One region of the Paenibacillus sp. AK002 genome, then DNA from elsewhere that is predicted to be linked to it. Evidence: a T-box and tRNA genes for the amino acid it is inferred to sense, from the RefSeq annotation. Region 1 holds a T-box; the other holds one or more tRNA genes.
What was found. The T-box of region 1 lies ahead of M1D70_RS07340 (arginine--tRNA ligase). A T-box ahead of a tRNA ligase gene usually reads a tRNA of that ligase, here a tRNA-Arg.

Region 1 (7,853 bases):
CTGCTTCGCAGTCGGCCCGAAGGGGCGAATCCCTTCTGGGACGTAAAAAAAGACACCGTCACATGACGGTGTTTTTTATGTCCCGTGAGGATGAGAACCCCATATAGGGGTTCGTCGGAGTATACGCTTCGTTATGACTGCTTCGCAGTCGGCCCGAAGGGGCGAATCCCTTCTGATGCACTATCGACATTCTACATATGAACCTCATGGCCGATTCCAATACGTCATACACCCTAACACGACTTTTGCGGACCGTAGATTCGTTATTTCATCAAAAACGGCCCGATTTAGAAATTAGAGGACACCACAGCCGTTATTTAGCGAAATCACAGTCAAAATACCCTCATTTTTCATAAATAACGGACTTCAGGTCCGTTACCTTACCTGTAAGAGTGTTTTTCATTCATTTAACGGCCCCTGTGTCCGTTAAGGCAACCCAGCCCAGCCCAGCGCAACCCATCCCATGACTCCCTCCACATTCCGCGAACACTCAGGATCCTCTACCTCCAAGCACTAACCCGCTCCGATTTCTTCACGAACATGGAGGACAAAGCCCGCGTTCGCGCCGTCAGGAGCATTTTTCTGCCTTCCGGCGTACGGGTGTAGACCAGCTCGGCCGGACCGATATGCTTGCGCCACAGCCGGGCAAAGCGTTCCGCATGCTCTTTTCGACGCCCGATTTCCTCCGGCACGGCATGGTAATCCCGCCTGGTCGAAAACCAGCCGCGCGCTTCGCGGTACAAAAGATAACGCGGGTTCTCGATCGGGTCCAGCACCTGCTGCAGCGAATTCAGGAAAAGCGTTTTTTCCTGGGTGGTTCCGTCCTTCATCCAACACACGACGGCTCCTCCTTCCTCCTCCGCTCTCAACCGGTGAAGGCTTGGCTCGGTTTCGACCAGCTCCATATCGTATAGCGACGTATACACGACCAGAGCCACTTCTCGAATGCTCCGCTCCAGCGATTGATGACGCATTACCATTTTGACGGCTTTAAATATCCAAGGACCGGATGCGATCAAGGCAATGGCGACCGAGAACAGCAGGCTGAACCAAGCCGGCGCGTCCGATTGAAGCAAATGCGGCGACGTTAACGTCTCGATGAAGGCGCCCAGCCCCAAACCAACGGCAAAAGCAAGCACGGCCTTCACCGTATGCGAGAAAATCAAAGGCTTAGGAATACGCTCCCGATCCACCGTCAGTTCCTCCGTCATGGAGCTGTGAAGGGCAATCGCCGAATTCCATCGCTCCTTCAAAAGATGCCGCTGCCTCGCCCGCTCGCATGTGTCGCGGTTATAGGCGTTGATGCTTTCTGCGGTTGGGTTTTTCCGAAGATCAAGGCCCATGCGCTCCATGCCCGACTCTATGGTTTGATGCGAGATCGATAGACCGACGAGAGATCGAAATCTGCGCGCAAGCGAGCTCAAATCCTCGCCCCCATCGATTTGGGAAGTATCGACGCATGCCAGATGCCAGATCGCTCCGGTCTTATCCGGGTTCCCGCGTTGGGCCCGGATCGCCCGTCCCCGCATCTGATTGGACAGCATGAACGAGCCTACATACGATGCCATGATCAAGGAATTGATCACGGGAGCATCCCATCCCTCGCCCAGAAGAGCCGCCGTACCGATCAGCACTTGAATGCCCCCCTCTGAAAACACCTCCGTTATCATGGCGACGATAGCCGAGCGATTTGCATCTCGAACATCTATCGTTACATAGCGGCTGTCGTGGGCAAGGGGGCGTTCGGACAAGCGGAGGCCCCGGCGTTCGGCGCAAGCTATAGCCAGGGGCATAGCCGTCACCGGGAGCACCACAAAGGAGCCTGTCAGAATGCCGATGGGCAGCTCGTGCTCGCCCCGGGAGCCGCTTTTCTCCGCTAGCTGCCTGCGGATCAGCTCAAAAATCGGGACAACTCCGAGCCGATGCAGCGGTTTTTCGTCGTCCGCATCCTTCGGCAGGTCCTCCTTGCGGATATAATCGGTCAAGATCACCATCCGCATGCTCTCCCCCAGCATGGAGCGCTCGAATTCAAGAATGCGGCCAATGCTGTGCAGTTTCGAAACGCTCTGGACCAGCATTTTATCAATCGCAGGCGTCGATCTCATATACACCTTCCGCCGTTCAATCATCCCCAACCGGCTGAGCCTCTTCTGCAACGCCTTTAACTCCGGCAGCTCGCGATCAATATGGGCATCTTTATACAGCATGCCGCCAAGGAGCTCCTCCAGCCACTCCTCCGTAAAGTCGGGCGTTTCCTTCTCTTCCATGCCGAGCAGCTTCAACGCCTCCTTCCAGATCGGGCGATTGGCCGCTCGCAGATAGAGCACCATGCTGGAGTAATACCCCGGGGAAGACAAAATGTCCTCCATGTACGCCTCGGACCGTGTTATCCAGGGGTGATGGACGATCAACTCCGCCAAAAACTCATCCCGGACCAACTCGTCTTTGACCTGTTGTGCCTGCATTCGAAATTCCCGCAGCTTAGCGGCCTCTTCATGAGTTGGCCTTGTCAGGCTGATATAATCCTGATGGGGACACAACTCCCCATGGCGAACCAGCTCGGGCACGCTGATCTCCTCGTCGATAGGGCCGCAAAGCTCGATATACCGCTGCCACTCCCTCGGATTGACATCGTATGGCGGAGTGGCCGTAAGCGCGATCTTGGTCGGCTCGTCCAGCATCTCGCACAGCTGCATGGCGCTTTGCCACCAAGACATTCGAAGATGATGCGCCTCGTCAAAAATGAGTGTATGATATCCCTGCCGCTTCAACAATTCCAGAGCTTCTTGAGCCTCGGTACCGTCCGTGATATCATCCTCGCGGACACCGTCCCTCCCGGCCGGTTCAGCCTCAGCGTCTTCCATGCCCGTATCCGAAAACTCCTGATTCTCATCACCGGTTTGGTCCGCTTGCACCATCCCCGCGGTGACCTTCTTCGCAGAAGTCGGCTGCCCTGCTGCACTAATCAGGCTGTGGAGGGCTTGATAGGTCGTAATCGTTACCAATGCCGGTCGCTTGAGCGAGGTCGAGACCCACTCCGGCTGGACATCTTCGTCAAGAAACAGCTCCACAAGACGGCTTGCCCATTGCTGTTTAATGGTGATGGTGGGAGCCAATATAATCGTCGGCCGATTAATCCGAAGCATGACCTCCAGTCCAAGAACGGTCTTCCCCGAACCCGGCGGCGCCACCAGATGCAGTTGGCGATTCTTCAGATGATGGTCAAGCCCGTGAAGCACGCGCTTCTGATAGGAGCGCCAAGGATAGCGAAACGACAGGTTGCTCGGAAAAAACTTCATTGACTCCTCCAGTTTAGCTGCACTCCCTTTTTCATTGGATAGCTTAAAATATACTGTCTATCGATGTTCTTTGACCAAAGAAAGGCTGCGTTTCGAAAATACTATACTCGCGATTATCGTGGACTCAGCTGTGCCGATCCATGACATTACCGCAGCTGCATATGAAGTAGCGGAAACGGCTTTCCGGAACCATCCAGCTCCGAACGGCCGATCTGCACGAATCCGTATTTTTTATAAAAAGCGTGGGCCTTGGGGTTCTGTTCATTCACATCCACTTGAAGTCCACGCCCCTTCAGCCGTTCGGCATGCCGGATCAATTTTGTTCCCGTCCCTTGGCCGTGGTGCAGGGGATCCACAAACAGCATCTCGATTTTGGAGCCGTCCAGTCCGATAAATCCAATCGCTTGCTGTTCCGTATTCAAGCATATCCAGATCTCCACGGACCTCAGTGCCCCGCTTTGCATCATGCCATAATAGAACCGGATATCTTCCTCCGTCAGAAAATCGTGCGTTTGAGATACGGCACGAAGCCATAATTCCACCAGCTGATCATGGTAAGTTTCCGTATAAGCCGCGATATGATGTGTCATTTTTCATCCAACCCTTTCCAAGTCGTTCAATCCTTTGAACACTCATGAGATCCTTCAAATTGCTCTATACTATTATAAAGGAATCCGGTACATTAATCAGAGACTTTATCTTGTCAAAAAGGAGAGGTACGCATGCCATTATGGCTTGTATACGCATTGCTGTCGGCAGTCACGGCGGCACTTGTGGCCATTTTCGGAAAAATAGGCCTGCAAAACATCGATGCCAATTCGGCAACGGCCATTCGCTCCGTCATTATGGCCCTGTTTCTGCTAGGGGTCGTAGGGGTTCAGGGGAAATTCTCGGAGCTCGGAGAAATTCTGGTTCAAAAAAAGGCACTCAGCTTTATTGTGCTCAGCGGCATCGCGGGCGCTTTGTCCTGGCTGTTTTATTTTCTGGCGTTAAAATACGGCAAAGTATCGCAGGTAGGTCCTATCGATAAACTGAGCGTGGTCATTGCCGTGATTCTGGCCTTTGTGTTTCTGGGTGAGAAGATCTCCTGGATTAACGCAGCCGGCGTTGCACTCATTGCCGTTGGCGCGCTTCTTGTTGCCGTTAAATAGTCCCCTGCATAAAACCGCTGACACAGCGGCTTTTTGTTTATTCATTTATTGTTAAAACCTATCAATGTTATCGAATTTATATATTTCTAATTATAAGACAATCATGTCACAATGAGGATAAATCATGCGTGGAGGGGTGTTGTTATGTCAGAGCAAGTATGGAAGCCTTACGATTACGATCGACAGCTATCGTTTGTATCTGCTTATGGAAAAGGAGCGGCAGAGCTGCTGGCGCCTCAACCCGGAGAACGGATTCTCGATCTGGGCTGCGGAACCGGCGACTTGACTCATGAAATTTCCAAATCCGGCGCTCATGTCACCGGCATGGATTATTCCAGCGAGATGATTGAGCGGGCCAAAAGCAAATATCCTGGACTTCCGTTTCTAGCCGGGGATGGCGAGAACTTCGAAACCGAAACGCCATACGACGCCGTCTTCTCAAACGCGGCCCTGCACTGGATGAAGGATGCTGAAGGCGTGGTACGCTCCGTACATGGAGCCCTTAAACCCGGCGGCCGATTCGTTGCCGAGTTCGGAGGCAAAGGGAATATAGACGGCATCTACCAAGCCTTGAAAACCGTGTTCGCCGATCATTATGGAATCGATGCGGACAGCCGGAATCCGTGGTATTTTCCTAGTCTTGGCCAGTATGCCAGCCTGCTAGAAGCCCAAGGGTTCCGCGTGCATCTCGCCCATCATTTCGACCGTCCCACACGATTGTCCGAAGGCAAGAACGGCATAAAGTTTTGGCTGCTGCATTTTGGCGATTGCTTTTTTGCCGGATTCTCGCCTGAAGCGAAGGACGAAGCGATCGCTCGCATCAGCCAAGCTGCTCAATCGACGCTATGGCAAGAGGATGCTTTCTACGCGGATTACCGGCGCCTGCGAGTATTTGCAGAAAAGATTTAGCCATTTGGGGGTTGCTTTTCTAAATAGAATGGTTATAATATGAAAAAACTTGAGAATATTATTTTCGTTGATTGGGAGAGTAACTGCACTTGACTTTAGTCCAAGCGAGCCGGGAGGGTGGAAACCGGTACAAAGTCGGCCGTGAAGCGGACCCAGGAGATGGCCTTCCGAAGCACCATGCTGTAGGGAGCCCCGGCTTACGCCGTTATCGTATGAAGGTGGTTAGACCCTTGCGGGGTTTAACAACAAGAGTGGTACCGCGAGCACAAGTCCTCGTCTCTTTAGGAGATGGGGGCTTTTTTGATTTTCTGAGTCGTTTTTATATTTTCAAAGGGGGATTTACCGTGTTAAGTCAAAAGATTATTTCGAGCCTTCAACAAGCCGTGAACCAGGTCTGCGAAGCTTACGGCACCAAACTTCCGGAGTCCACTCCGATTCGGATCGAGCAGCCTGCCAGCATGGAACATGGGGATTACGCAACCAACGTTGCGATGCAGCTTGCGAAGGTGCTCCGCAAGGCTCCCCTGCAAATCGCCGAGCTGATCCAAGCCGAGCTCGAGCAGGACGCATCCTACAAACAGCTCGTCCGCTCGACTGAGATTGTCGCCCCGGGCTTTATGAATCTGCGCATCGATTGGGAGTATTGGGCGAGCCACCATTTTGAACTCCCCCCGGCAGCTAACGAAAAGATCGTCATTGAGCACACGTCCATCAACCCGAATAAGTCCGCCCATATCGGGCATCTTCGAAATTCCTGTATCGGAGATACGCTTGTGAGATTAATGAGGAAGCTGGGTTACGAGGTCGAGGTGCATAATTATATCGACGACCTGGGCAATCAGCTGGCGGATACGGTGGTCGGCTTGCTCCACACGCCCCTGACGAAGGAGCATGCCCGGTTCGGCGATTACTGCTGGGACGTGTACTCAAGCACCAATAAAGCCTACGAAAGGGAGCCGGGGCTGGTTCAGCATCGGACCGAGGTTCTGCACGCATTGGAAGAGGGCAATCAGAACCTTTCCTGGATTGGACTGCTCGTTGCCGAGCGAATCGTTAAGGAGCATCTTGAGGAGATGAAGCAGTTCGGCATTGAATACGATCTGCTTGTATGGGAGAGCAGCATTGTTAGGGAGGGATTCTGGGCGTCCGCGTTCGAGCTGTTGAAGAATACCCCGCTGTTCCATCAGGAAACCGAGGGTAAACTTGCAGGCTGCTGGGTGCTCAAGCAATCAGGAACCGAAGCCGGAGACGAGGCGGAGTCGGACCACAGCATCGATAAAGTGCTGGTGCGCTCCAATGGCATCCTGACTTACACCGCCAAAGACATCGCCTACCACTTGTGGAAATACGGCGTGCTTTCCAATGATTTTGTATATAAAAAATTCACCGACGAGGTTTGGACGACGAGCTCGCACGGCGAGGAGCGTACTTACGGCAAAGCGGACATGGTCATCAACGTCATTGATTACAGGCAGCAGTACCCGCAGGCGATGGTGAAGCAGGCTTTGGAAGGCCTGGGCTTCCAACAAGAGGCTGAGAAGCTGCGCCATGTCAGTTACGGCGTCGTCTCGTTAAGCCCTTCCGCTGCAGCGGATCTCGGCATCGATACTTCCGACGGTAAGGCATCCTATGCGATGTCCGGACGTCAAGGAATCGGGATCAAAATCACCGAGCTTATTCATCAAGTAGCCAAGGTCATCGAGGACACCCGGTCCGATAAAAACGGTTTGTCCAGCCATGCGATCGCAACCGCCTCCATCCGTTACTACCTGCTTCGCTTTGCACTGCAAACCGAGGTGGTGTTCGATCTGAAGCAGGCCACTGAAATATCGGGAAATACGGGGGTGTATTTGCTCTATTCCTACGCGCGTGCACTCAGCGTGCTTAATAAAGCTCAAGAAGCCGAGGTTACGCCGTCTGTGCCTGCCCGGTTCCCTGCCATGGAAAAAGCGGAACATGCGCTGCTGCGGCATATTAGCACCTGGCATGATACCTTATATGCCGCCGGACGGGATCTATCTCCTAGTGCCATTTGCAACTTCACCTATGAGCTGTGCTCCCTGTTCAACAATTTTTACTCGGCATGCCCGATTCTGAAGGCGGCGGAAGAAGTGCTCCAATTCCGTGTATGGCTCACTTCCTTATTCAAGAACACCCTTGGCGAAGCGCTGGAGGTGCTGGGTTTGCCTACTCCGAGCCGGATGTAAATTCACTCTGATGAATGAGCGGATCAAGACTTATAAAAAAGCCACCGTACTATTATGTTGATCAAGTACGGTGGCTATCTTATTTTATTGCAATCCTCTGACGGTCAATCTGACCTGAACGCCGTCTGCCGCCGGCTCTTCCTGCAGGGTCCAGTTGACAGCCAGCGCTTCCTTCAAGCGAGCCAACTGCTCCTTCTGGAGCTTCAATCCTTCGATAATGCCCTCGCCCACGCTGAAATCGGATTCCGAGCTGATGCGGAAGGCTTCCTCCAGCCAGATCTTCAACC
Region 2 (16,374 bases), 1.5 Mb from region 1:
TGGCGTACCGTCCAAAGCGATCATCAGCTTGTCGATGCCGAGCTGGTCCAGAGCGTCCATGCCGATCACTTCAGGAGCGATGATTTCGTTCACGTTCTCAACGGCTTTCAGAACGCCTTTGCCCAGGTAACGGGATTTGTCGTCGTCGCGAAGCTCAACAGCTTCGTGAACGCCAGTGGAAGCACCGGATGGAACGATAGCGCGACCGATTGCACCGGATTCCAGGTATACTTCAACCTCTACGGTTGGATTGCCGCGGGAGTCAAGGACTTCGCGTGCATATACATCAGAAATAATAGTCATGTGTATAGTCTCCTTTGAAATGTTATGTTTATGTTCCATTATGAACTACTTATTTACGTGCTGCAATCATGGAGGTTCCCGTCATCTCGTCAGGCTTCGGCAGCCCCATCAGATCAAGAATCGTTGGTGCGATGTCGGCCAGAATACCGCCTTCACGCAGCGTTACGTTCTCATCCGTTACGATGAACGGAACCGGGTTCGTGGTATGCGCGGTGAATGGACGGCCATTCTCGTCGAATACCATGTCCGCATTTCCGTGGTCAGCCGTAATGATAACCACGCCGCCTTTGGCAAGAACGGCATCCACCACTTTGCCAACGCACTCATCGGTGGTTTCTACCGCTTTAACGGTAGGCTCCAGCATACCGGAGTGACCAACCATGTCCGGGTTCGCGAAATTCAAGATGATCGCATCATGCTTATCCGCTTCGATTTCTCTCACGCAAGCATCCGCCACCTCATAGGCGCTCATCTCCGGCTGCAGATCGTACGTCGCCACTTTCGGCGAGTTGATCAATACGCGCGTTTCGCCTGGAAGCTCAACATCGCGTCCGCCGCTGAAGAAGAACGTCACGTGCGGGTACTTCTCCGTTTCCGCAATGCGAAGCTGCTTCTTGTTGTGCTGAACCAGCACTTCGCCCAGCGTGTTGTCCAGATCCTTCGGCTTGTAGGCGACGAAGCCTTCCACCGTCTCGCTGAACAGCGTCAAGCAGACAAAATGCAAGCTTTGCGGGAATTTCGGTCCGCGATCGAAACCACGGAAATCTTTGTTCGTGAACACTTGGGACAGCTGGATCGCACGGTCAGGACGGTAGTTCAGGAAGATGACGGAATCTCCGCTCTCCACCAGGCTTACCGGTTCTCCCGCGCCATTTACCATGACGGTCGGCTCTACGAATTCATCATAGACCGACTTCTCGTAGGATTCGGTGATGGCTTTCAGCGGATCCGTATATTTAGGGCCTTCGCCGTACACCATCGCACGGTATGCCTTCTCGACGCGGTCCCAACGCTTGTCGCGGTCCATTGCGTAGTAACGACCGGAAAGCGTAGCAATTTGGCCAACGCCCACTTCCTCAATCTTCGCAATCAGATCCTTAACGAACTGCTTGCCGCTGTCCGGTGCCACGTCGCGTCCATCCATGAAACCATGGATGTATACGTCATGGAAATCTTCCTTCTTGCAAAGATCCAGCATCGCAAACATGTGCTCAATGTGACTGTGAACGCCACCGTCGGATACCAGCCCGTACAGATGCAGCTTCTTGTTGTTGTTCTTGGCAGCGCGAACGGCTTCCACCAGCGTTTCGTTCTCGAAGAATTCTCCTTCGCGAATCGACTTCGTGATGCGGGTCAAATCCTGATACACGATCCGGCCTGCGCCGATGTTCAAGTGACCCACTTCGGAGTTCCCCATTTGACCTTCCGGCAAGCCTACGGCTTCGCCGCAAGCGGTCAACGTGGTGTTCGGATATTGCTTCAAATACCGGTCGTAGTTAGGCTTGTTCGCTTGAGCGACCGCATTGCCCACCTCGGTGTTGCGAAGCCCGAAACCGTCCATGATGATCAGAGCTACGGGTTTTGGAGCAGACATTTACTTCGCCCCCTCAACGAGTGCGATGTAGGAAGCCGGTTGTAGACTTGCACCACCAACGAGCGCGCCGTCGATGTCGCTTTGTCCCATATACTCCGCTACATTTTCAGGCTTCACGCTGCCGCCGTATTGAATGCGAACTTGGTCTGCAACGGTTTCGCCGTACAGGCCTTTAACGAGTTCGCGAATATAGGCGATGACTTCATTCGCATCCTCTGCCGTGGAGGATTTGCCCGTTCCGATTGCCCAGATTGGCTCGTAAGCAATAACGACATGAACCGCTTGATCAGCAGGAACACCTGCGAACGCTGCTTCTGTTTGTACTTTGCACACGTCTTTGGTTTGGCCGGCTTCGCGTTCTTCCAGCTTCTCGCCAACGCATACGATCGGAAGAAGACCATGACGGAATGCCGCATGTACCTTCTTGTTCACGATCTCATCGGTTTCAGCAAAATACTGACGGCGCTCGGAATGTCCAATAATGACGTAGTCCACGCCCAGGTCTTTCAGCATCAAGCCGCTGATTTCACCCGTAAAGGCGCCATTGTCTTCGAAATGAAGATTTTGTGCACCGATTTTGATATTCGTGCCCTTTGCCGCTTCAACCAATGCAGGAAGATTGGTAAACGGCGCGCAGATCACGCTTTCCACGCCTTCTACTTCCGCTTTGCCCTTCACATCTTCAATAAATGAAGTTGCTTCCGGAACAGTTTTGAACATTTTCCAGTTACCAGCTATGATAGGTGTTCTCACACGATTCACTCCTTTATTCCCCCGAAGATTCTCCAGGGTCCAAACTTCATCCACTTGCTATCCAATGCAGTTCCTCAATCTATTTATCGTTCAGTGCCACAACACCAGGAAGTGCTTTGCCTTCCATGAACTCAAGGGATGCACCGCCGCCTGTCGAGATGTGATCCATCTTGTCGGCAAGGCCGAATTTCTCCGCTGCTGCAGCCGAGTCGCCGCCGCCGATAATCGTGTAAGCTTCCGTTTCCGCACAGGCCTGTGCCACTTCACGAGTACCGTTGCTGAACGGAGCGATTTCGAATACGCCCATAGGACCGTTCCACACGACAAGTTTGGAGTTCTTGATCACTTCTGCATACTTGGCGCGAGTCTTAGGACCGATGTCAACGCCTTCCCAATCGGCTGGGATGCCGTCGATATCAACGACCTTGGTATTCGCGTCTGCGCTGAATTCGTCCGTAACGACGATATCTTCCGGCAGGTAGAAGTTTTTGCCCAGCTCTTTGGCTTTTTCGATGAAACCGAGTGCCACATCAAGCTTCTCTTTATCAAGCAGAGATTGACCGATTTCATGGCCTTGAGCTTTGAAGAACGTGTAAGCAAGTCCACCGCCGATGATGACATTGTCAGCAAGCGTAAGCAGGTTGTCGATCACGTCGATTTTGTCCTTAACCTTGGATCCACCGATGATGGCGGTAAAAGGACGGTCCGGATTCGAAAGGGCTTTGCCGAGAACGGACAGCTCTTTCTCCATCAACAATCCCGATACGGCCGGAAGATGATGAGCAATACCCTCTGTCGAAGCGTGCGCACGGTGAGCAGCACCAAACGCGTCGTTCACGAACAGATCGGCCAGCTCAGCGAATTGCTTCGCAAGTTCTGGATCATTCTTCTCTTCACCAGGGTAAAAACGAACATTTTCAAGTACGAGCACATCGCCGTTTTGCAGCTTCTCGACTTGAGCTTTAACGGCTTCTCCTACCGCTTCATCCGCTTTGGCTACCGGTTTGCCGAGCAGTTCCGACAGACGCTGACTTGCCGGAGTCAGGCGCAAAGATTCTACGACCTCTCCTTTGGGACGACCCATGTGGCTGGCCAGGATGACTTTTGCTCCTTGCTCCACCAGATACTTAATCGTCGGCAAAGTCTCGCGAATACGAGTGTCGTCTGTAATTTTACCATCTTCGAGCGGTACATTGAAATCGACGCGGACAAACACCCGTTTGCCGCTTACTTCTACATCACGTACACTTTTCTTGTTCATCTCCACGTTCCTCCTAAGAAAACTATTCTCCTCACCGACAGCATGCAGTTGCTCTCGTATCTCTCTCTATCGTCTAACCAGCGCCCGGATTCTTATCTATTCTTCCCAGTGCTCTGGCATGAAAACAAGGAAAAACCATGAACCAAAGAGGAGACCCGTGAACGGAACTCCTCTTCGATTGAATGGCTAGATCAATTACAGACCTTTGCTTGCGATGTAAGCAGCGAGGTCAACGACACGGTTGGAGTAGCCCCACTCGTTGTCATACCAAGAAACAACTTTCACCATGTTGTCGCCAACTACCATAGTGGAGAGCGAATCGATAGTGGAAGAAGCTGGATCGCCATTGTAGTCGCTGGATACAAGCGGCTCTTCGGAGTAGTTCAAGATGCCTTTCAGCGGGCCTTCAGCAGCTGCTTTCAGAGCTCCGTTTACATCTTCAAGGGTTACGTTTTGGGACAGCTCAACTACGAGGTCCGTTACGGAAACGTTCTTCGTAGGTACACGCATTGCCATACCGTTCAATTTGCCTTTCAATTGTGGCAGAACGAGGCTAACCGCTTTAGCAGCACCTGTTGTGGATGGAATGATGTTTTCAGCAGCTGCACGAGCACGACGCAGGTCTTTGTGCGGAAGATCAAGCACTTGCTGGTCATTCGTGTAGGAGTGAACCGTAGTCATCATGCCTTTAACGATACCGAACTTCTCGTCAAGAACTTTAGCAAAAGGAGCCAAGCAGTTTGTTGTACAAGATGCGTTGGAGATTACAGTATGGTTAGCTGCATCGTATTTGTCTTCGTTAACGCCCATAACGATGGTGATATCTTCGTCAGTAGCTGGAGCGGAGATGATAACTTTCTTAGCGCCGCCTTTCAAGTGAGCGGAAGCTTTGTCTTTCGCCGTGAAAATACCAGTGGATTCTACAACGATTTCAACGCCGTACTCAGCCCAAGGCAATGCTTCAGGGTTACGCTCAGCGAATACTTTCACTTCGCGGCCGTTTACAACGAGTGCGCCTTCTTTAGCTTCAACAGTTGCATTCAGTCTGCCATGAGTCGTGTCATATTTCAAAAGGTGTGCCAGCGTTTTTACGTCCGTCAAATCGTTGATTGCTACGATTTCAACTTCGCTGTTGTTCAGCGCAGCGCGGAATACGTTACGTCCAATACGTCCAAAACCGTTAATACCTACTTTAACCATGAGTAGTTCCCTCCATATTTGTAAAATTTATATATTCAAGATTGGCCGTTAAGCCAATCAAGACAACAATAATGAAAAATCAGTTGTACGCCCGCGGACTCAGATGCCGGCGTCAATTTCCTTCTCGACTTCCAATGCCGCGGCTTCATCCGTAACGAGAATGTCCTCGTGCCCGAATTTCAGCACCGCGTGGATCGCTTTGCCCTTGCCTTGCCCTCCGGCAATGCCGATGATGGTCTCCGTCCGCATAATATCCTCAAGCCGGAGTCCAAGGGTAAGCATTTTGTGGACAACTTCGCCATCTTCGCTGAAATAATAGCCGAAGGATTCCGCGATCGCGCCATCTGCCTGCAAGTTCCGGATAGAGCCTTCATCCAGCTTGCGCCGTCTGGCCATCTCCATGGCATCTCCGATGCCGTGAATAATGACGCGGCTGCGCCTGATCACATCCACGATCTCCTGGATGTGCTGATCCTGAACCAACGATTGATAAGCATCCTCGCTGAGCAGATCCGGTACATGAAGCAATCGGTACTCAGCCCCAACGCGCTTAGCCATTTTGGAAGCAATGGTGTTCGCTTGAATCTCCATGCTCTCCCCGAGGCCGCCTCGCGCCGGCACAAACCAAGTGCTTGTCAACGGTTCTCCGCCAGGCAAAGAGGACATCTGCTCTGCCACTTCGGCGAGCGTGGAGCCGCCTGTAACAGCAATCGTATCTCCATCCTGGACAAAGTTAAGCAGCGTTCTTGCTCCGGCCCGGCCAAGCTCACGTTTGACTTCCGGAGATGACTCGCTGTCACCGGGAATAATGACCACTTTACGAAGCCCGTAAGCCTGACGAATCTTCTCTTCCAGTTCAACCAGTCCGAACAACTCATTCATGACCGGTTCCAACTCCTCCAGCAAGCATATCCCTGAGCCGCTGATCCGCATGCCGAGCGTTTCAATCTCGATCAGCCCTTGCGCTTTCAGAAGATCAGTCTCTGCTCTGAGAACACGCTCGGTCATCGATAGCGATGAAGCCAGTGTTCTTCGGCCAACAATTCCGGACAACTTGATCTGATGAAGGATGGTATACCTTCGTTTAAGAGTGTCCATCAGATCCGGCAGAAGTTGCTCTTGTATTTCTAATAGGTTACGCATGCATTCCACTCCTGCAAACTTCGTCTCGGCTCTCCTACCTGGTCGTAAAATGTCCCAGTTAAACTTTTTAAGTCCCACCCTTATTCTAACCAATAATCATGCCGGTTGCAAGTGTCCGAAAGTATATTTCTCTACCCCAGGCATTCTTATACATTATGGCCAACTACCGGCTCGTCTATATAATAGGAACAAAGTTTTGTCCGCTATTGTATTTTTCAAATAGATGCGGTATAATCAACTTCGTTGCTGATTTTTGTGCGCCCGTGGTCCAATGGATATGACGTAGGCCTCCGGAGCCTGAGATCGAGGTTCGATTCCTCGCGGGCGCGCCATTATAACATTTATTCTCTATACTGATTACCCTAAAGTGCCCATAACGGCTCTTTTTTTTACTCAATAGTTTGACTTTCTTTGACTTTTTGATTTAAATTGTTTATCATGTGGGTAATACGGTAACAGTATTTATATGAGGTACTTAAGAGGAGGTTTTCCACGTGAGTTTTATACCTATGGTCGTTGAACAAAGCAACCGCGGTGAGCGGGCGTACGACATCTATTCCAGATTGCTGAAAGACCGCATTATCTTCCTCGGCTCCGACGTAAATGACGTGGTCGCCAATTCCATCATTGCCCAAATGCTGTTCTTGTCGGCTGAGGATCCCGAGAAGGATATTCATCTTTACATCAACAGCCCTGGCGGTTCCATTACCGCAGGTATGGCGATATTCGATACGATGCAGTTCATCAAACCGGACGTCTCGACGATCTGTGTCGGCATGGCTGCTTCCATGGGCGCATTCCTGCTCAACGCAGGCGCCAAAGGCAAACGCTACGGTCTGCCTAACAGCGAGATCATGATTCACCAGCCGCTCGGCGGCGCACAAGGTCAAGCCACGGATATTGAAATCCGTGCCCGCCGCATTCTGAAAATGCGCGACAAGCTGAACCGCATCCTGTCCGAACGCACCGGCCAACCGCTGGAGCGCATCGAGAAGGATACTGATCGCGACTACTTCATGACGGCTGACGAAGCCAAAGAGTATGGCCTGATCGATCAAGTACTGGAAAACACACCACCGCAAGGCTTATAAAAGAAGAAGTAAAGGGCAGGCGCCGTTATCCGGTGCCTGCCCTTTCTTATCCTCTGAAGGGGAGTTATTGAAAAAGTTCGATTCAAGAGAGTGAGAATATCCCCTTCGGTCGCTGTTGAAATCAGGAAACTGGAATGAATAGATATGGAGGTTTCCCGATTTCAAAGGCGAACGCGTTGCTCCACCAGGGATATTCTCACTGGAGGGGACAACTTTTTCAATAAAACCTAAAGCGGTAAGACTCCCCTCCTAAAAGGCCTGCCTTAACTTGAGGGGAGGGAAAATAAAAGAGTACCACCCTCACTGCTTTCATGTAGGATTTCACCGAACGGCTTGCTTGCCACGGACTACGAACCATTCGTGTACAGGGAGCAGAAACAGTGTGCAAGATGTACAAGACAGGCATGTTGTCATCGAGGCAAGCCTCTCGATAACGCGAAAATCCCCTGACCGCAGGAAGCAGGAGTATACACTCCACGCTCACGTGATCAGGGGACTTTTCACAACTGGTTCCGGCACAGTGTTACATCAGGACAGCATCATGTATCTAGTGAAACTTTATTAATTAATAAATGATTGCAAGTTACACAAATCGCTATCGTAACTCTTACTTCCACTCTTTCAGCTTCAGCTCAAACTCAGGAAATCCATAGGCATAGGCGGTGTACTCATAAAGCTGGAAGTACAGCACCGCCGCGTTATCCTTCACGTAGAAGTCGGCATCGGCAGGCACTCCCTCAAAACCGCCGAGGTAACCTCCCTCTTTCTTCATCTTGCTCAGCACAAGGTTGTTCAGCTTCTGCTTGTTCTTGCCCTGCATGTTGATGAAATCCCCCAGCTTCATTTGCTTGCCGTCCTTCAAGGAGAACGTGAAGCTTTTACGGAAGGTCATGCCATGGGCACCGCCGGTGTACGAATAATCATACGCCGTAATGCTCAGGATGTCGTTCTGGTTGTAATGGACCACGAAGTCACCGCTGAATTCGTAAGGGAAACTGGATTCCGACGGCGGGAATTCCTCGGCGTTTCCTTCCGCACCGGTGATTACGCCGGACGCATTTTCTTTCAACACTTTGTTGATTTCGGCTTGGACCTCCGCATTATCGAGTCCGCTGATTACAGGATAATTCACAACAGCGTCTACGCCCTGAATATTCTTCTTGAGCGCAACCGATTTAATGGTAATGTCATTCAGCTTCTTCTGTGTCATGCTCAGTGTTTTCAAGGAAGGATTCCACTGTCCCTGAACACCCATGTATTCGCTGATCGTTTTGAACGGCAGATACAGACGTCCATTGATGATCTGTCCGCCAGGCTCGCCGGCATACGAACCGTTCACCAGAATGCCGATTTCGCTTGCAGCATACACGGCGGCGCTCAGCTTGTTATAGCCGTTACCCAGTGTATACGTGCGGTTTTTGGAATCATATTTAAGAGGCATCCCCAGACCATCCCGCAAAGCGGTCGCTGGCACATAAGTTACCCCATGCAGCACTAGACCTTTTTGTGACAAGGTTTTGCCGTTCCATTTCAGTACAACTTCATTCTTCGACGTTTTTTGGCTGGCGGAAACGGGTGCCTTAGCGGCGCTTGCATCGATGACCTGTCCGCTCAAACCAAGACTACCAAGCAGGACACTAGTAGCAATTAATGATGCACATACACGAAATTTAGGATTCATATCAGAATTCCACCTTTGTTAAATTAAGTTTCCGTTAGTTGTTAATCTATTACCCTTAATCATTATAAGGAAAGCTTTCAATGTATTGGTAACAAAGTGAATGACAATTTTGACTCCATGCCATAGGACCTATACATTCTCATGATTCTTTCCGGACGAACGCCGCTGCGCTAAGAAACACACCGAACAAGAGAGCACTTGAACCCGCAAGCAGCAATAGTTCACTGCCTTGTACAACGTAAGCAAGAAGAATCAAGCCGATGCCAACGAGTGCACTGTGAATGCTCGTCAGCAGCAGATGCAGCGCGCTTTTCCCGAAAAAATTTAGAAATAAAACAGCCGCGATTCCTGCAACAATCAAAGCAATAAACCCCATGCTCGTCAGATCACTCAAGCTGCTTCTTCCTTTTCGGGATACCCCATTTATAAAAAACGGGTCTAAACGGTATACACCCTCCTTATATATAACAACGAAAGGGATCCTGAAGTTGTGGTGGAATTCCTGAAAATCGGCCAATTCTTCCCACTTCGGGACTAATGTCTCATTCTGCTCTGCAAAAAAAAGAGCCCATCCCCTTAGGGGACAGGCTTCCTTTATTACAAAAATATGAAGAACCGAAGCTTATACTAACGACCGCTCTTCAGTTCGGTCCATAAACGATCATAGACGGAGAGCGAGTCACCGACATTATCAAGCCACTCGGTACGGCCCAGCTCTTCTTCCGTCAGGTTGATCATCGTATTGGCGCGGTATTCCTCGCTATGGAATTCCATCGCTTTGGTGTTCGGATTGCTGTATCCGATAAATTCATAGTTTTTGGCGCTGACTTCAGGCTCCATCATGAAGTTGATGAATTTCTCGGCCAGCTCCTTATTCTTCGCACCTTTAGGAATCGCATAGTTGTCCGAGAATATGGTCGCTCCTTCTTCAGGCACCACGTACGCCACATCCGGATTCTCCGCCGCGATGAACGCCGCGTCTCCGGACCAAACCGTGGCAATCCAGCCTTCCTCCTGAATCATCTTCTGCTTGATATTGTCCGTATCAAACGCAAGGACATTCGGCAGCAGTGTCTTCAGCTCATCGGATGCAGCCGTGATTTCCGCCTCATCCGTGCTGCTGTTGGATTTCCCCTGCTTTTTCAGCGCCATGCCGATCATTTCCCGGTTGTCGTCCAGAAGCAGGACTTTGCCCTTGTATTCCGGATTCCAGAGGTCTTCCCAGCTGTTGATTTCGTCCTTCACATACTTCTTGTTATATGCAATTCCCGTTACGCCGGACGTGTAAACGATCGAATATTTATTGCCCGGGTCATAAGACGGATCTTTGAAAGTATCCGTAATATTGACGAAGTTCGGGATATTATTCATGTCAAGCGGCTCAAGCAGCTCCGATTCAATCATCGTTTTGACCATATAATCGGACGGCTGAATGAGGTCATAACCGCTGCCGCCAGCCTTGATTTTAGCCAGCAGGTCTTCATTGTTCGCGTAGTTGTCGTAGGTTACCTTCACGTCGAACTTCTCCTCAAAGTCCTTCAGCACCTCGGGATCGAAGTTATCCGCCCAGCTGTAAATATGAAGCGTCTCCTTATCCGAGCCGCAGCCGGCCAGCAGTCCTACAGACAATACCGCAACCATGCCTGCCGTCAGCAGGCGGGTCCATCTTGATTTTTTCAATTCAATATCTCCTCTCTTTCCACTTGCATGTTTTCATTTTATTTCGAAAAAAGCGTTTCTATCGCTTAGATCGGTAATGTTTTGTGTTTCTTCTGCCCATTGCCGCGGTTAAGAATATATTGGGCTAACAGGATCAGCGTGATGCTGACCAGTATGAGCAACGTGCACAGCGCGTTGATCTCTGGCGAGATGCCGCGCTTCACCTGAGCGTATATATAGATCGGCAGCGTTGTTGAGCTTGGGCCGGCGACGAAAAAGCTAACCATAAAATCGTCCAGCGACAGCGTGAAAGCAATCAATGCGCCGGAGATAATGCCCGGTGCAATCTGCGGCAGCGTGACGTGCCGGAATGTTTGCCAAGGCGTGGCGCCCAAATCCTGGGCAGCCTCGTCGAGCTGTTTGCCCATCCCCGACAGTCGGGCCGTTACCACAACATACACATACGACAAGCTGAACGTGATATGGGCGATGATCACCGTTGTCTTGCCAAGCGGCATGTTCAGTTGACTGAACAGCACCAGCAGCGACAGCCCCATAATAATATCCGGGATGATGACCGGCAGATACAGCAGGCCATTCATGCCGCTGCGGCCTTTACGCCCCAAATTCCGAAGCGAGAGCGCCGCTGCGGTCCCGAGCAGGGTGGAAACGATCGTCGAGATGACGGCCACCGTCAAACTGTTCATCAGCGCTTCCATCACGTGCCGATTCTGGAATAGCGACACATACCAATCCATCGTAAAGCCTTCCCAATTGCCGCTAAGCCGCGTATCGTTAAAGGAATAGATGATAATCATGACGATGGGTACATAGATGAAAGCCATCATAAGGAAAGAGTGAATCCCGAGCAGCGGGTGATTCTTCTTTTTCACTTATCTCCCCTCCCCTACGCGTTGATGGCGGGCTTGCATCGCCCGGTTAAAGAGCAGGATCAGCACCAGGGACGTAATCACAAAAATAACCGATAACGCCGCTCCAAAGGGCCAGTTGCGCGCACCCAGGAACTGCTGCTGAATGATATTGCTGATCATGGAGGACTTGGCGCCTCCCAATATATCCGTAACGACAAACATCCCCGAAGTCGATACATAGACCAGAACCGCACCCGTCATGATGCCAGACTTGCTCTGAGGCAAGGTAATATGACGGAATGCCTTCCATCTGGAAGCGCCCAGATCGCTAGCCGCATCCAGCAGACGTTTGTCCATCTGCTCCAAGGCCACGTAAATCGGCAGCACCATGAACGGAATGAAGTTATACACCATCCCGAGCAGTACGGCGCCGTACGTATACAGCATCTGAATCGGCTCGTCGATCCATCCCGCCCACAGCAGCAGGCTGTTTACCACGCCTTGCGTCCGGAGCAGCAGAACCCACGCATAGGTTCGAATCAAAAAGTTGATCCAGAACGGAACCGTGATCAGAATCAATCCCCAGGTTTGGATACGCGGGGAAGCGTTGGCTATATAATAGGCCAAAGGATAGCTGACTAACAAGCAGATCACCGTAGTCAGCAGCGACAGTACCAAGGTATCCCAGTAGATGCCCAAATATAATGGATCAAAAAAAGTCTTGTATCCTTCCAGACTGAAGGAAAACACGACATTCCCGAGCGAATCCCGCGAGAGAAAGGAAATGCCGACCACGATCAGCATCGGAACGATCAGGAACAGGGATAACCACAGCAGCACCGGAGTCAACAGGAACCTTGATTTCCTCATGGTCCGATGATCACCTCATCCTTGGCGTTCCAGTTCACCCCAACCCGTTCGCCAACCTCCCACGGATGGTCATCCGAGATATCGAGGGCAATCGTGACCTTCATCGGCTCATCGTCCAATTGGACCAGCAGCTTATGAACGCTGCCGAGGTACTGCACATCCTCAATCACGCCGCTCTTCTTGGCACCCGATTCCCGCTGGGGAATGAGTTTCTCCGGCCGTACGGCAAAAAGCCCCTCAGGCGAGGAGAAGACGTTATTCTCCCCTACAAACGTGGCGGCAAACAGCGTTTGCGGTCTCGCATAGATCTCGCGCGGCGTGCCGATTTGCTCTACCCGTCCATGGTTCATGATGACGATCCGGTCGGACAGCATCATGGCTTCCTCTTGGTCGTGCGTTACATATACAAACGTTATCCCGAGCGTCCGCTGCAAATGCTTGAGCTCGGACTGCAGGTTCTTCCGCAGCTGCAAATCCAGCGCGCCGAGCGGTTCATCCAGCAGCAGCACCTTCGGCTTGTTGGCGATGGCGCGCGCAATGGCCACGCGCTGCTGCTGTCCGCCGGACAACTGGTGCGGGAAGCGTTCCCGCAAGGCGGTCAGCTGCGTCATCGCGACAGCCTCGTCCACGCGCTCCTTGATGAGCTGACGCGGCATTTTTTTCATTTTCAGTCCAAAAGCGATATTGTCTTCTACGGTCATATGCGGAAACAGAGCATAGTGTTGGAATACCAAATTCAAATCCCGCTTGTTCGCAGGCATATCCGTCACATTCTGACCCGCCAGCCATACCTGTCCTTCGGTCGGCTGCTCGAATCCTGCTATCATTCGGAGAATCGTCGTTTTGCCGCAGCCGCTGGGGCCCAGCAAAGTCAGGAATTCCCCTTCTTTAATGGAGAGCGACAGCGGATGCACGACCGCTTGTCCCTGAAAATGCTTCTCGATCTGGACAAGTTCAATCACATGCATCAACCCCTTCTTCAAAATGTGACCTGTTCGTTCCATGTGTACATCCTATTACCAGTATGCACAAAAACGTTCTCCACTAAGAAGAAACGGTCCTACTGCCTGTTGTGCTCAGGTTGGCAGAATCCGTTTCTTAAGGGTGGAGGCGGTTAGAAGTCTCTACTAAGAAAAAAAAGCCATATCCATGGGTATGGCTTTAAACGTTAGATCAAAGTTCAGTTTTTCGCATATTCACTATACCTCGTTTTCCCCCTATACACAACACTTTTCTGAGTATTTCGACAGGGGAAGGGCCGGATATGGCACCGGAAAATGGTATTTCATTTTTTAAATGACATGCGAAAAAACCGTTCACCCGATAAAGACCGGAATGAACGGTTTTCTCGCATGCTGCGTCGATTACAGCGAACTACTTCAGCTGGTATTGCACGTACAGCTGTGTCGTGATTTTGATCTCGCCCGGCTTCACAGAGGTGTTTGCGCCCGCGTCCGCTGCCGTGGACTGAGCCTCCATTGCCATTTTTTGGAGGCCATAGATGGTATCTACGCCAACGGAACCTTCCACAATGTTCAGCACGATACCGAGCTGACGCTTGGACGCCTTTGCCATCGCTTGTGCCTTCAGGTCTGCATTCGCCATCGCCTTATCAATCACTTGAGCCTCGAACGCATCGCGGTTCTCAACCGAGAAACGGGCGTTGCCAATGGAATTGGCGCCGGCTTCGGATGCTGCATCGAGCAGATCCCCGACCTTGCTCAGATCGCGAAGCGTAACTTCCAGGGAATGATAGGCGGTGTAATTTTTCACTTTACGTCCATTCTCATCGGAGTACGTATAGTTAGGCTGTACGTAGAACTGCTCGGTTTTGATATCCTTGTCGTCGATCTTCCAGGTTTCCTTCAACAGCTTCGTAATCTTATCCATTTTCAGCGCATTGCTCTTCTGTGCGGATTTTGCGGTTTCCGCATATGATTCTGCCCCGATGGAAAGATAAACGATATCTGGCTTCACCGAGATCTCGCCTTTACCAAGTACGGTAAGAAGGTTTTGCTGTGCTGCCTCCGCCGCGTGCACCTCGGTTGCTCCGCTCAACCCGACCCAAGCCGTGCTGCCAGTCAGCAGTGCGCCTGCAATCATGATAGAACCTACTTGTTTGACCCATCTTTTCATCTTTGTCAGCCTCCTTCAATATTGGCATCGCTGCCATGCTTGCCTTACCCTTCTAACGTGAGGGCATTGGTAAATGTTGCATCCGAATCGGAGCGTTTTGATATTTTTCTTGTAATAATTTTTTTACGCCCAATTCATTGGTATTTCTAGGCATGATTGGCTATTTAGCCAAATAAGATACCGAATGAAGCCGGAAGCTGCTGTTTAACATGGAAGCCTTAATGGGTAACTAACTTACACGGTGTTAAGAACAGGAGGTCATTATGAAATCATTGCGTGTATTCTACGTGTTCATGTCACTGCTGCTCCTCATGGCCGTTGGCGTTCCCTATGGGACGGTAAGCGCGGCGGGAGAGCCAGCCTCCGGCAAAACCTATCAGATCGGAACGGACGTTACGTTTGCCCCGTTTGAATTCCAGGATGCGAGCGGCAAATTTGTCGGCATCGATATGGATCTCCTGGATGCGATCGCGAAAGACCAGAACTTCAAATACGAGATCAAGCCGCTCGGCTTCAATGCGGCGGTTCAGGCACTGGAAGCCAATCAGGTCGACGGCGTCATTGCCGGCATGAGTATCACGGATGAACGGAAGCAGAAATTCGATTTTTCCGACCCCTATTTTGATTCGGGCGTTGTCATGGCCATCCGCCAGGACCAGGAATCCATCAAATCCTATGAGGATTTAAAAGGGAAAAAGGTTGCCGTCAAAACCGGTACGGAGGGTTACAGCTTCGCGGAATCCATATCCTCCAAGTACGGCTTCACCATCGTGCCTTTTGACGATTCCGCCCAAATGTATGACGATGTCAAAACCGGCAATTCCGTTGCCTGCTTTGACGATTTTCCCGTCCTCGCTTATGGAGTGGAACAGAACAACGGACTGAAGATCGTTACGGAGATGGAACCCGGTGCCTCCTACGGATTCGCCGTTAGCAAGGGACGGAACCAGGAGCTTCTGGAGAAGTTCAACGCCGGCTTGGTGAATCTGAAGGCAAGTGGAGAGTACGATCGCATTAAGGAAAAATATATCGGGGAGAATGCCGTAAGCGCGGCGAATCAAAGCCGCTGGGGATTGATCGTGGAGTCGCTGCCTTCCCTGCTGAAGGGCCTTGGCAATACGCTGCTGCTGACCATCGTGTCGCTGTTTTTTGCGTTTTTCTTAGGGCTGATCTTCGGTTTCATGAAAGTCGGCCGCAATCGATGGCTCCGGGGCATCGCTACCGTATTCGTAGACATCTTCCGCGGCATACCGCTGCTGGTGCTTGCCTTCTTCATCTACTTCGGCATTCCGCAGGCGTTCGGCTTTACGATGTCGCCGATCGTCGCAGCGGTCCTGACGCTGAGCTTGAATGCCGGCGCTTATGTCACGGAGATTATTCGCGGCGGCATTCAATCCATTGACCCCGGGCAGCTGGAGGCGGCCCGCTCACTCGGACTGCCATACCGCAAAGCCATGATGAAAATCATCATTCCGCAGGCGATCAAAGTGATGATTCCGACCTTTATTAACCAGCTGGTGATCACGCTGAAGGATACGTCCATCCTGTCGGTGATCGGTCTGGTCGAGCTGACCCAATCCGGAAAGATCATCATTGCGAGAACGTTCGCCTCGTTTGATATCTGGCTCGTGGTGGCCATCATGTATCTGGTCGTGATCACAATTCTGACGAAAATTTCGGACCGTCTGGAAAGGAAGGTGCGTCATGGATAAAATCCGCATAGAAGGACTGAAGAAGAGCTTTGGCACGAACGAGGTACTGAAGGGAATCGATATGCAAGTCCAGGAAGGCGAGGTTGTCTGCGTAATCGG

Region 2: it encodes a tRNA-Arg, which carries the amino acid that the T-box ahead of M1D70_RS07340 (arginine--tRNA ligase) is inferred to sense. The anticodon was not compared.

What each region holds. Positions count from the first base shown of each region.
Region 1 covers NZ_CP096377.1:1,732,522-1,740,374, reverse strand. The annotation lists gene M1D70_RS07360 (DEAD/DEAH box helicase family protein) at 501-3,299, opposite strand; gene M1D70_RS07355 (GNAT family N-acetyltransferase) at 3,446-3,889, opposite strand; gene M1D70_RS07350 (EamA family transporter) at 4,022-4,450, shown strand; gene M1D70_RS07345 (class I SAM-dependent methyltransferase) at 4,595-5,359, shown strand; T-box leader at 5,418-5,643, shown strand; gene M1D70_RS07340 (arginine--tRNA ligase) at 5,704-7,566, shown strand; gene M1D70_RS07335 (hypothetical protein) at 7,651-7,853, opposite strand, start outside.
Region 2 covers NZ_CP096377.1:209,774-226,147, reverse strand. The annotation lists gene eno (phosphopyruvate hydratase) at 1-303, opposite strand, end outside; gene gpmI (2,3-bisphosphoglycerate-independent phosphoglycerate mutase) at 353-1,897, opposite strand; gene tpiA (triose-phosphate isomerase) at 1,898-2,650, opposite strand; gene M1D70_RS01085 (phosphoglycerate kinase) at 2,730-3,911, opposite strand; gene gap (type I glyceraldehyde-3-phosphate dehydrogenase) at 4,107-5,111, opposite strand; gene M1D70_RS01075 (sugar-binding transcriptional regulator) at 5,211-6,254, opposite strand; tRNA gene M1D70_RS01070 (tRNA-Arg) at 6,512-6,586, shown strand; gene clpP (ATP-dependent Clp endopeptidase proteolytic subunit ClpP) at 6,749-7,345, shown strand; gene M1D70_RS01060 (PdaC/SigV domain-containing protein) at 7,953-9,026, opposite strand; gene M1D70_RS01055 (hypothetical protein) at 9,166-9,420, opposite strand; gene M1D70_RS01050 (ABC transporter substrate-binding protein) at 9,654-10,706, opposite strand; gene M1D70_RS01045 (ABC transporter permease) at 10,772-11,533, opposite strand; gene M1D70_RS01040 (ABC transporter permease) at 11,579-12,427, opposite strand; gene M1D70_RS01035 (ABC transporter ATP-binding protein) at 12,424-13,395, opposite strand; gene M1D70_RS01030 (SIMPL domain-containing protein) at 13,802-14,563, opposite strand; gene M1D70_RS01025 (amino acid ABC transporter substrate-binding protein/permease) at 14,875-16,275, shown strand; gene M1D70_RS01020 (amino acid ABC transporter ATP-binding protein) at 16,268-16,374, shown strand, end outside.